DNA from 3 places in the Streptomyces sp. NPDC051940 genome. Region 1 is predicted to be linked to each of the others. Evidence: riboswitches for the same ligand, from Rfam matches in the RefSeq annotation. Region 1 holds a riboswitch; each other region holds the start of a gene.
What was found. A riboswitch is a leader RNA that binds a small molecule or an ion and turns the genes downstream of it on or off. The one in region 1 is predicted to bind cyclic di-AMP.
Positions count from the first base shown of each region.

Region 2: another riboswitch for cyclic di-AMP. It lies ahead of AB0M28_RS31155 (M23 family metallopeptidase); the one in region 1 lies ahead of AB0M28_RS16080 (transglycosylase family protein).
Region 3: another riboswitch for cyclic di-AMP. It lies ahead of AB0M28_RS03685 (peptidoglycan DD-metalloendopeptidase family protein); the one in region 1 lies ahead of AB0M28_RS16080 (transglycosylase family protein).

Region 1 covers NZ_JBFAXR010000034.1:48,998-52,228, reverse strand. The annotation lists gene AB0M28_RS16085 (dipeptidase) at 1-666, shown strand, start outside; cyclic di-AMP (ydaO/yuaA leader) riboswitch at 928-1,148, shown strand; gene AB0M28_RS16080 (transglycosylase family protein) at 1,154-2,389, shown strand; gene AB0M28_RS16075 (VOC family protein) at 2,478-2,849, opposite strand; gene AB0M28_RS16070 (CGNR zinc finger domain-containing protein) at 2,927-3,231, shown strand, end outside.
Region 2 covers NZ_JBFAXR010000110.1:25,644-28,874, reverse strand. The annotation lists gene AB0M28_RS31160 (PP2C family protein-serine/threonine phosphatase) at 71-1,141, shown strand; cyclic di-AMP (ydaO/yuaA leader) riboswitch at 1,357-1,543, shown strand; gene AB0M28_RS31155 (M23 family metallopeptidase) at 1,555-2,643, shown strand; gene AB0M28_RS31150 (aldo/keto reductase) at 2,924-3,231, shown strand, end outside.
Region 3 covers NZ_JBFAXR010000005.1:5,959-9,189, forward strand. The annotation lists gene AB0M28_RS03675 (MFS transporter) at 1-13, opposite strand, end outside; gene AB0M28_RS03680 (helix-turn-helix domain-containing protein) at 26-604, opposite strand; gene AB0M28_RS03685 (peptidoglycan DD-metalloendopeptidase family protein) at 736-1,521, opposite strand; cyclic di-AMP (ydaO/yuaA leader) riboswitch at 1,530-1,688, opposite strand; gene AB0M28_RS03690 (glycoside hydrolase family 3 N-terminal domain-containing protein) at 2,078-3,231, shown strand, end outside.

The DNA of each region.
Region 1 (3,231 bases):
TTCGGGGAGGAGGTCGTCCGCGAGATGAACCGCATCGGGATGCTCGTGGACCTCTCCCACGTCTCCCCCGCCACGATGCGCGACGCGCTGCGGGTCACCGAGGCGCCGGTCATCTTCTCGCACTCCTCCGCCCGCGCCGTCTGCGACCACCCGCGCAACATCCCCGACGACGTGCTGGAGCAGCTGCCCGCCAACGGCGGCGTCGCGATGGCCACCTTCGTGCCGAAGTTCATCCTGCCCGCCGCGATCGAGTGGACCCTGGCCGCGGACGCGAACATGCGCGCCCACGGTCTCCACGCGCTCGACCTCACCGAGGAGGGCAAGGCCGTCCAGCGCGCCTTCGAGGAGGCCAACCCGCGCCCGGTCGCCACCGTTTCCGTGGTGGCGGACCATCTGGACCATATGCGCGAAGTGGCAGGAATCGACCATATCGGTATCGGCGGCGACTACGACGGGACCGCCTTCACCCCCGCCGGACTGGAGGACGTGTCCGGCTATCCGCATCTCATCGCCGAACTTTTGCGCCGTAATTGGTCTGATTCGGACATTCGGCGACTCACATGGCGCAATGCCGTACGGGTACTTGGGGACGCCGAATCGGTCGGAACGGACATCTCCGGGCGTCGCGGACCTTCCGTTGCCGTGTTCCGATCAACAGTGGCGTAAGTCACCGATAAGGGCCCCGGGCGCCGTACAACCACTGTCCGATTAGTCGGAATTTCCGTCATCCGCCCTGCACAGGGGCGGTTTTGACGTTCCGTCGGAAGATCACCGCTATCGCATATCGAGAGAGATCCAGCGCGGACAGTGACTTTGGTCCGGTTTTCGACGGCCAAAGGATCATTCGACCTCCCACAGGAGCTTGTAAGCGGACGACCTGTGTGCCTACGGTGCACGCCGTGTTCCGCGAGTAAGTCGGAACGCCTCGCTGCCGGTACGCCGAATTCTGCCGCCGGCAGCGTGCAAGCGACTTATGTCACCAGGCAGAAGCGGGGGACCCAAGGTAGGTGCCCTCCCGTGCGCAGCACGCGGAGGGCTTGGGGTGAAGTCATGCCTCGTAACGGAAGATCCCATTCCGTTTCGACGGCAGGACCGGGCAATCTCCGCCCGAACCCGACAGCTCACCTCGCAGGCGTCGGAGAGGAGCACCGTCATGTCCGCACGCGCACGTCATCGCCGCCCGGGCCGGATAACCCGGACCCGCACCACTCTCATCCTCGCCGCCTCCGGCGCGGGTGTCGCCCTGCCGCTCGTCGCGGGCGGCGGCGCCGCCCAGGCCGCGTCCGTCGACACCTGGGACAAGGTCGCCCAGTGCGAGGCGACCGGCAACTGGGCCATCAACACCGGCAACGGGTTCTACGGCGGCCTGCAGTTCGTCCAGAGCACCTGGGAGGGCTACGGCGGCACGCAGTACGCGCCGCGCGCCGACCTCGCGACCAAGTCCGAGCAGATCCTCATAGCCGAGAAGGTCCTCGCCAGCCAGGGCCCCGGCGCCTGGCCCGTGTGCTCCGTCCAGGCGGGTCTGACCCAGGGCGGCCCGGCCCCCGAGTTCTCCTCCCAGACGGAGAGCGAGAAGCCGGCCACGGCCACCCAGGACTCGGTCAGGACCGAGACCAAGAAGTCCGAGACGGTCAAGAAGTCCGAGACGTCCAAGTCCACGACGCCCAAGGCCACCACCAAGCCCGGCACCTACCGGGTCGTCAAGGGCGACACCCTCTGGGACATCGCCCAGCGGCACGACGTCAAGGGCGGCTGGCAGACCATCTACGCCGGCAACAAGAAGGTCATCGGCGGCGACCCGGACCTGATCTTCCCGGGTCAGCGGTACGAGCTGGACAAGAAGTCCGAGGTGACCTTCGAGGCCCCCAAGGCCGCGAAGTCCTCCGCCACCCAGTCCTCGACGACCACCGCGAGCAAGTCCGGCGGCTCGACCACCGAGCAGTCCTCGGCCGGCACCCAGTCGCAGACCACCACCTCCGGTTACGTCGCCCCGGTCGGCAGCTCCGTCAGCACCCCGTACCGCGCCAGCGGCGGCATGTGGTCCTCCGGCTACCACACCGGTGTGGACTTCACCGCCTCCAGCGGCACCCCGGTGAAGGCCGTGGGCGCGGGCACCGTCGTCAAGGCCGGCTACGGCGCCGACGGCGGCGCGTACGGCAACGCGGTCGTCATCCGCCACGCCGACGGCCGCTACAGCCAGTACGCCCACCTGTCCTCGGTGGCCGTGCAGGAGGGCCAGAGCGTGACGGCCGGCCAGCAGATCGGCCTGTCCGGCGCCACCGGCAACGTGACCGGCCCGCACCTGCACTTCGAGATCCGTACGACCCCGGACTACGGCTCGGACATCGACCCGCTCGCGTACCTCCGGTCGCACGGCGTCAGCATCTGATCCAACGGGATCCGTCAGCACACCTGACAGCGCGAAGCCCCTCGGTTCCGGCGGACCGAGGGGCTTGGCCGTTCTCCGGCCCGGGCGCTCAGCAGGCGCAGAGGCAGAACGGGTGACCGGCCGGGTCCGCGAAGACCCGCCAGCTGCGCGTGCCGCCGCCGTCGTCCAGCAGCTTCGCGCCCCAGGCGATGACCTGCTCCTGGGCCGCGTCCATCTCGCCGGCCGGCACCTCCAGGTCGAGGTGGAACTGCTGCGAGCGGTCGGGGCGCGGCCACTGTGGCGGTACGTGGCCGGGGGCGAGCTGGAACGCCAGCCGGGCGCCGTCGTCCAGCGTGAGGTCGATCCAGTCGGCGTCGGCGGCGCCCTCCACCTTTCCGCCGAGGACGCGGGCGTAGAAGTCGGCGAGGGACCGCGGGTCGGGGCAGTCGAGGGCGACCGGCCCCAGGGTGGCGATGGCCATGCGTTACTCCTTAAGCCTTTCTACCGGTAACTGGGTGCGTTACCGCATCATGCCCCTCCACCGGTAACCTCGCAAGGGTGGACACACCGCCGGACCTGGAGCTCCTGCTCGACTTCGTCAACACGCTGGACGTGGAGTCGTGCGCGGACGCGCTGCCGGAGTTCCTCACCGACGCACGGGTGTCCCGGTACGGGCTGACCGAACCCGGTCCTGCGGTCGAACTGCGCGAGTCGCTGCGGGCGGTGTGCCTGGCGCACTCGGGGGTGGAGGTGCCGGCGGCCGAACTCGCCGCGCTGGACGGGGTGCTGGAGGCGGCGCCTCTCGTCGTACGGATCGACGCGGCGGGCGCGGCGGTGCTGGAGCCCGCGCCCGGGCTCACCGG
Region 2 (3,231 bases), on a different contig from region 1:
CCCCTCCGCGGCGCAGCCGCCGAGGCGCCGCCGGTCCCTCCACCGCCCCGCCCTCAGACGCCCCCGCCTGATGGCGATCCTTCCCTGGGCGATGATCATCTTCGGCTGCGTCTTCTACTGGTACACCCCGGAAGGCCTCACCTCCTCCCCCTTCTTCGAGCCCGCCCCTCTGATCGCGGCCCCGTTCCTCGGCCTCTGGGCGACGGTGGCCGTCGCCGTGGCCGCCCTCCTGGCCAACGTCGTCCTCGAAGTCGCCAACGGCACCGCCGACAAACCCGAGTCGATCATCGAGATGACCACCCAACTCGTCGTCGGCGTCATCGCCGTCTGCATCAACGTCCTCGTCCGCCGCGCCACCCGCCGCCTGGCGACCGCCCGCGTCGTGGCGGAGACCGCCCAGCGCGCCGTACTGCCCACCCCCGAGCACCGCATCGGCGGCCTGCAGGTCGCCGCCCGCTACCAGGCCGCGGACGCCGACGCCCGGATCGGCGGCGACATGTACGCCGTCCAGGACACCCCGCACGGCGTCCGTCTGATCACCGGCGACGTCCGCGGCAAGGGACTGGACGCCGTCGAGGCGGTCGCCGTGGTCATCGGCGCGTTCCGCGAGGCGGCGGAACAGGAGCGGCGCCTGGACGGAGTGGCCGCCCGGCTGGAGCACGCGCTGGCCCGGGAGGGCGTACGGAGGCGGGGGCTGGACCAGTTCGAGGGCTTCACCACCGCCGTACTCGCGGAGATCACCCCCGACGGCGAGCGGCTGCGCCTGGTGAACCGGGGCCATCCGGCCCCCGTGGTCCTGCTGGCCGACGGCGCCGTCCTGGTCTGCGAGCCGTCCACACCCTCCCTCCCCCTCGGCATGGGCGATCTGGGGGAGTGGCCGGACGAGACGCTGGAGCTGAACCTCCCCGCCGGCGCGACACTCGTCCTCTTCACCGACGGCGTGACGGAGGCCCGGGACGGGAAGGGCCGCTTCTACGATCTGGCGGACCGCCTGCACGGCCGGATCTTCAGCAGCCCCGAGTCGCTGCTCGACGGGATCATCGAGGACGTGTCCCGCCACACGGGCGGCAGGACGGCCGACGACATGGCCCTGATCGCCATCGGCCGTGACCCGCACCACGCCCCTGTCCACACTGCGTAATCAACTGACCCCCCTCTGCATAACGACTGACGCACCGTCAGCCCGAGACCGTAATCAAATCTCAACCCAACTTGTCCGATTCCGCCATGGCCTGCCCGTTTAAGTCCTCGCCAAAGGTGCAAGCCAAGGGCCTGAACGACTTGGAATCACCGGGGTTTCTCCACTAGCGTTCGATAACGCAGCGCGGTCGTCACTGCCGTCGCAAGAGACGGCACCGTGCGCCGACGCCGAATCCTGGAAGTGCAGCACCGGCAACACCAGCAACACCTGCGGCACCAAGGGAACCGGGGAACCAACCACCTTGGGGTGAATCGGGCGGACCTCCCACCGGAGGAAAACCCGTAGGAGACCTTCCTGCTCCGAACCCGTCAGCTAACCCGGTAGGCGAGAAGGAAGGAAAGGAGTACGCCTCCGTGGCGTCAAACAGGCCCGGCCCGGGCGCGTCGTACGACGATTACGTGTACGACGGCGAGAGTTACGAGGAAACCGGCTCCTGGGCACGCGAGGAGTGGGCACCCGGCCAGGACGATCTCCGTCCGACCCGCGGCCGGCGACGAGCCCCCAAGCAGACCCGCGGCAGCGTCGCCCGCAGCGGCGCGGTTCTCGGTGTCGGCGTCTTCGCGGCGGTCGGCGCCAGCAGCATGGCGCAGGCCCAGTCCAAGCCCCCCGTGGCGATATCCATGCCGGAGCCGGTCGCGGACGTCGCGCACGGCATATCCAGCAGCCTTCCGGAGGCGGAGTCCCTTCCGGGCGTCGGCTCCCTGTTCTCGGACGAGGACGACGCACCCGAGACCACCACCACGACCACCACGCCGCTCGTCCAGACCGGACTGGCCACCGACGACGGCGAGCAGACCACGGCCGACACCGGCGAGGCGCTCCGCGCCCGCATCCTGGAGCAGGCCGCGCAGCAGCAGGCCGAGGCCGACGCCGCCGAACTCGCGGCGCTGGAGCAGGCCGCGGCGGAGAAGGCGGCCGAAGAGGCCGCCCAGGCCAAGGCGGACGCCGAGGCCGAGGCGAAGCGCCTGGAGGAAGAGGCCCGCAAGAAGGCCGAGGAGGAGGCCCGCCAGAAGGCGGAGGCCGAGCGCCTGGCCAAGCTGGCGGCGAGCTACATAGCCCCGCTCTCCTCGTACACGATCACCTCCACGTTCGGCCAGGCCGGCGACATGTGGTCCAGCGGTTACCACACGGGCCTGGACTTCGCCGCCTCGACCGGCACCCCCGTCTACGCCGTGCACGGCGGCACCATCACCAGCGCCGGCTGGGCGGGTTCGTACGGCTACCAGATCATCGTCACCCTCGATGACGGCACCGAGGTCTGGTACAACCACCTGTCGTCGATCCTCAAGTCGTCGGGCGAGGTGACGACGGGCGACATGATCGGCCGCGTCGGCGCCACCGGCAACGTCACGGGCCCGCACCTGCACCTCGAGGTGCGCCCCGACGGCGGCTCCCCGATCGACCCGATGACCTGGCTCCGCAACCACGGCGCCACGGTCTGACCTGACCCGGCCGGGACCCCGCCCGCCGGGGTCCCGCCCACGGGCACTGCCCGCCGGGCCCTCCCACCCTCACGCCAACCAAGCACGCCCCGAACGCCGCCTTCCCCCGGCGTCCACAGGCGTGCCCCCGATCGCCGGCGGCCCTGGTGGCCTACCCCCCGACACCAGGGCCGCTCGGCATGTCCGCGCTCAGTCCGATGGACTACGAGGCGCGGGAAGCGGGTTCACCGGACCGCGGCCGAGGCGGAACATCCCGCTCCACGAGATCGTTGCCGCCTACATGACCTCTGCATCCACCACGCCCCACCGCCGGATAGGCGCCCTCTCCGTCTTCCCGCTCAACCTGGGCGGCAACGTCTTCGGCTGGACGGCGGACGAGACGGAATCGTTCAAGGTCCTGGACGCCTACGCGGCGGCCGGCGGCAACTTCGTCGACACGGCAGACGCGTACTCCGCCTGGGTCCCGGGCAACGAGGGCGGCGAATCGGAGACGATCCTGGGCCGCTGGATGGAATCGCGGGGCAACCGCGACGAGATGGTGATCGCGACGAAGGTGGGCGCACACCCGGCCCGCAAGGGCCTGTCGGC
Region 3 (3,231 bases), on a different contig from region 1:
CCTTGCCGTGCATGGGTGATCCCCCTCAGGGCCGGAACGGGTAGCCGTACATCTGCAGTTCGACGTGCTCGCGGCCCTCGGTCGCACCGGCTTCGTCCGCCGCGCGGCTGCGGGCGGCCCAGCGCTCGGCGAACTCGGCCGCCTCGTCGGCCATCTCCTGCAGCTCGGCGGGTGTCAGCCGGAAGATGCGGCCCGTACCGAAGGCGGCGGTGGCCCACTCGCGGGGCCAGGCCGGCTGCTCGCCGATGTACCGCATCAGGTTCTGCATACGGGCGGAGGCCACCTGGTGGCTGGTGCCGATGTAGGCGGCGACGCCCTCCGGGTCGTCCGCGAAGTCCGCCCAGTGCATGTCGTAGCGGTCCGCGCTGTGCCGCCACCACCGCTCGCGGCCGTCGGCGCCCTGCCGCGGCGCCTCCTCGATGTAGCCGTACTCGGCGAGCTTGCGCAGGTGGTAACTGACCAGCGAGACGGGCTCGTCGACCTGCTCCGCGAGCTGGGTGGCGGTGGCCGTGCCGGCCGCGACCAGCGCCCGGTCGAGCCGGATGCGCAGCGGATGGCCGAACGCCTTGAGCGCCGCTACGTCGGTGATCTTCTTGGCTGCCATGCCCTTCACCGTAGATACAAAAGAAAAACTGCGCAATAGTTTTTGCGCAACAAATCTTTTGCATCAGTGCAACGGCGAGGCCCGGGGCCATTGCGCCCCGGGCCTCCCCGTGTTCGGGTGGCGTACGCCGCCTAGACGTCCACCCCGTACCCGCGCAGCCAGGCGACCGGGTCGATCGCCGTGCCCCACTCCGGGGTCGTCCGCACCTCGAAGTGCAGGTGCGGGCCGGTGACGTTGCCGGTGGCGCCCGACAGGGCTATCCGGTCGCCCGCGTCGACGGTCTGCCCGACGGAGACGTCTATCTGGGAGAGGTGGGCGTACATCGAGTAGTCGCCGTCGGCGTGCTCGATCATCACCTCGTAGCCGAACGAGCCGTCCCAGCCGGCCTTGACGACCTTGCCGTCGACGGCGGCCTTGACGGTCGTGCCCACCGGCACCGACCAGTCCTGGCCGGTGTGGACGCCGGTGGACCAGTTGGAGCCGGACGCCTCGTAGCCGGCGGTGGGGGTGCCGCCGCTGACCGGCATGACGGCGGAGGGCTCGGTGGAGACCTGTGTGGTGGTCGTGGTCTGGGTGGAGGTCCCGGAGTCCGCCGAGGCGGTGTCGAGCGTGAGCTCCTCACCGGGGCTGATCAGGTTCGGGTCGTCGCCGATGACGGACTTGTTGGCCTCGTACAGGGCGGTCCAGCCGCCCTCCACGTCCTGCTCCATCGCGATGGTGGAGAGCGTGTCGCCGGACTGGACGGTGTACGTCGACTCCTCCGCGAACGCGGAGGTGGCGGTGGCCCCGATGACCGGCAGGGCGAGCGTGGCCCCGGCGGCGGAGGCTCGGGTGGCGATGCGGCGCGTGGCACTCGGGGCGCGGCGGCCGCGGTGACGGCCGGCGTTGGCGGAGGGCGTCGCGGGGGACGACGGCATCAAAGGTGTTCTCCTCTCCGGACGCCTGCGAGGTGAGCTGTCGGGTTCGGGTCGGAGTTCGCCCCGGCCGCGCTCGCGCGGCTTCACCCCAAGCCGCTTGGACGCAGCGGCAAGAGCCCGTTGGACGGACCCTCCCCCAAGCTCTTCGAGCAGGGGGTGCCCCCAGTCCCCCGCTCCCGCCCGGTGGCCGACGAGGCGGCCCGGTTTCGTCCCGCAAGGTCGCCGGGGGCGGGATTCGGCGGTCCGGCGATGCGGTGTTCGCGTCTCGAACGTCCGCAACGCTAGGGCGATCACGGATCGGAATTCAAGCTCATCAGACCAGCTGACCTTTTAATTCACCGGCGAACCCGGCAGGTTGCCGGTGAATTCCCCGCCCCGCTGAGACAAGATCCTATTTGTCACCAAAGTATTGACATCGACTTGGAATGCCAGAAGAATCCGCGCCCGAAGTCTCCTTGGCGGCCTCCCGGGGGAGCAGACCCGCACCGGCCGCTCGCTTGGCCCAGCGTCCGGCCCGGGCGCTGACTGTTTCCGCACGCGCTAAGGAGCAAGACAGATGACACCACCGTCCGCACGTTCCTGGAAGGCCTCGCGCCGGCAGGCTCTGGCCGGCATGGCCGGAGCAGCCGTGGCCCTGGGTGCAGCGAAACTGCCCGCCGCGTCCGCCGCGTCCCTGCGGGACAAGGCCCGCGCGCTGGCCCGCCGGATGACCCTCGAGCAGAAGATCGGCCAGCTGTTCGTGGTGGAGGTGGCCGGCCGGGACGCGTACGACGTGACGGACGCGGCCAAGGCGGTCAACCGCGGCCGCTACGGCGTCGACACCCCGGCCGAGGTGGTCCGCAAGTACCAGCCGGGCGGCGTCATCTACTTCTCGGCCCGCTCCGACGACAACCTCGGCGACCCGGCGCAGATCGCCCGGCTCTCCAACGGTCTGCAGGAGGTGGCGCTGGGCCTGCCGAACGGCACCCCGCTGAACATCTCCACCGACCAGGAGGGCGGCCTCGTCTTCCGGATGCCCACGCCGCCCACGACGGAGCAGCCCGGCAACATGGCGCTGGGCGCCACCTGGTCACCGGGCGACGCCTTCCGCTCGTACCAGATCATCGGCGAGGAGCTGAAGTCGGTCGGCATCAACGCCAACTACGGCCCGGTGGCGGACGTCAACGTCAACCCCGCCAACCCGGTCATCGGCATCCGCTCCTTCGGCGCCCAGCCCGAGGTCGTCGCCCAGTACGTCACGGCCGCCGTGCGCGGTCTGCACCGGGGCGGGGTGGCGGCCACCGCCAAGCACTTCCCCGGGCACGGCGACACCGACACCGACAGCCACTTCGGGCTGCCGCGGATCCCGCACACCCGCGAGCAGATGGACACGATCGACCTGCCGCCGTTCCGGGCGGCGATCGAGGCCGGGATCGAGACCATCATGACGGCACACGTCGTCGTGCCCTCACTGGACGCGAGCGGCGCGCCGGCGACCATGTCGCACCCGATCCTGACCGGGCTGCTCCGCGACGAACTGGGCTTCGAGGGGCTCGTCGTCACGGACGCCCTCGACATGCAGGGCGCCAGCGGCACCTACCCGCCGGACGTGGCCGCGGTGACGGCCCTCAAGGCCGGCGCGGACGTGCTGGTCCTCTCCCCCAACATGGACCTGGCGCACGGTGCGGTGCTGGCCGCCGTGAACTCGGGCGACATCCCGATGTCGCGGGT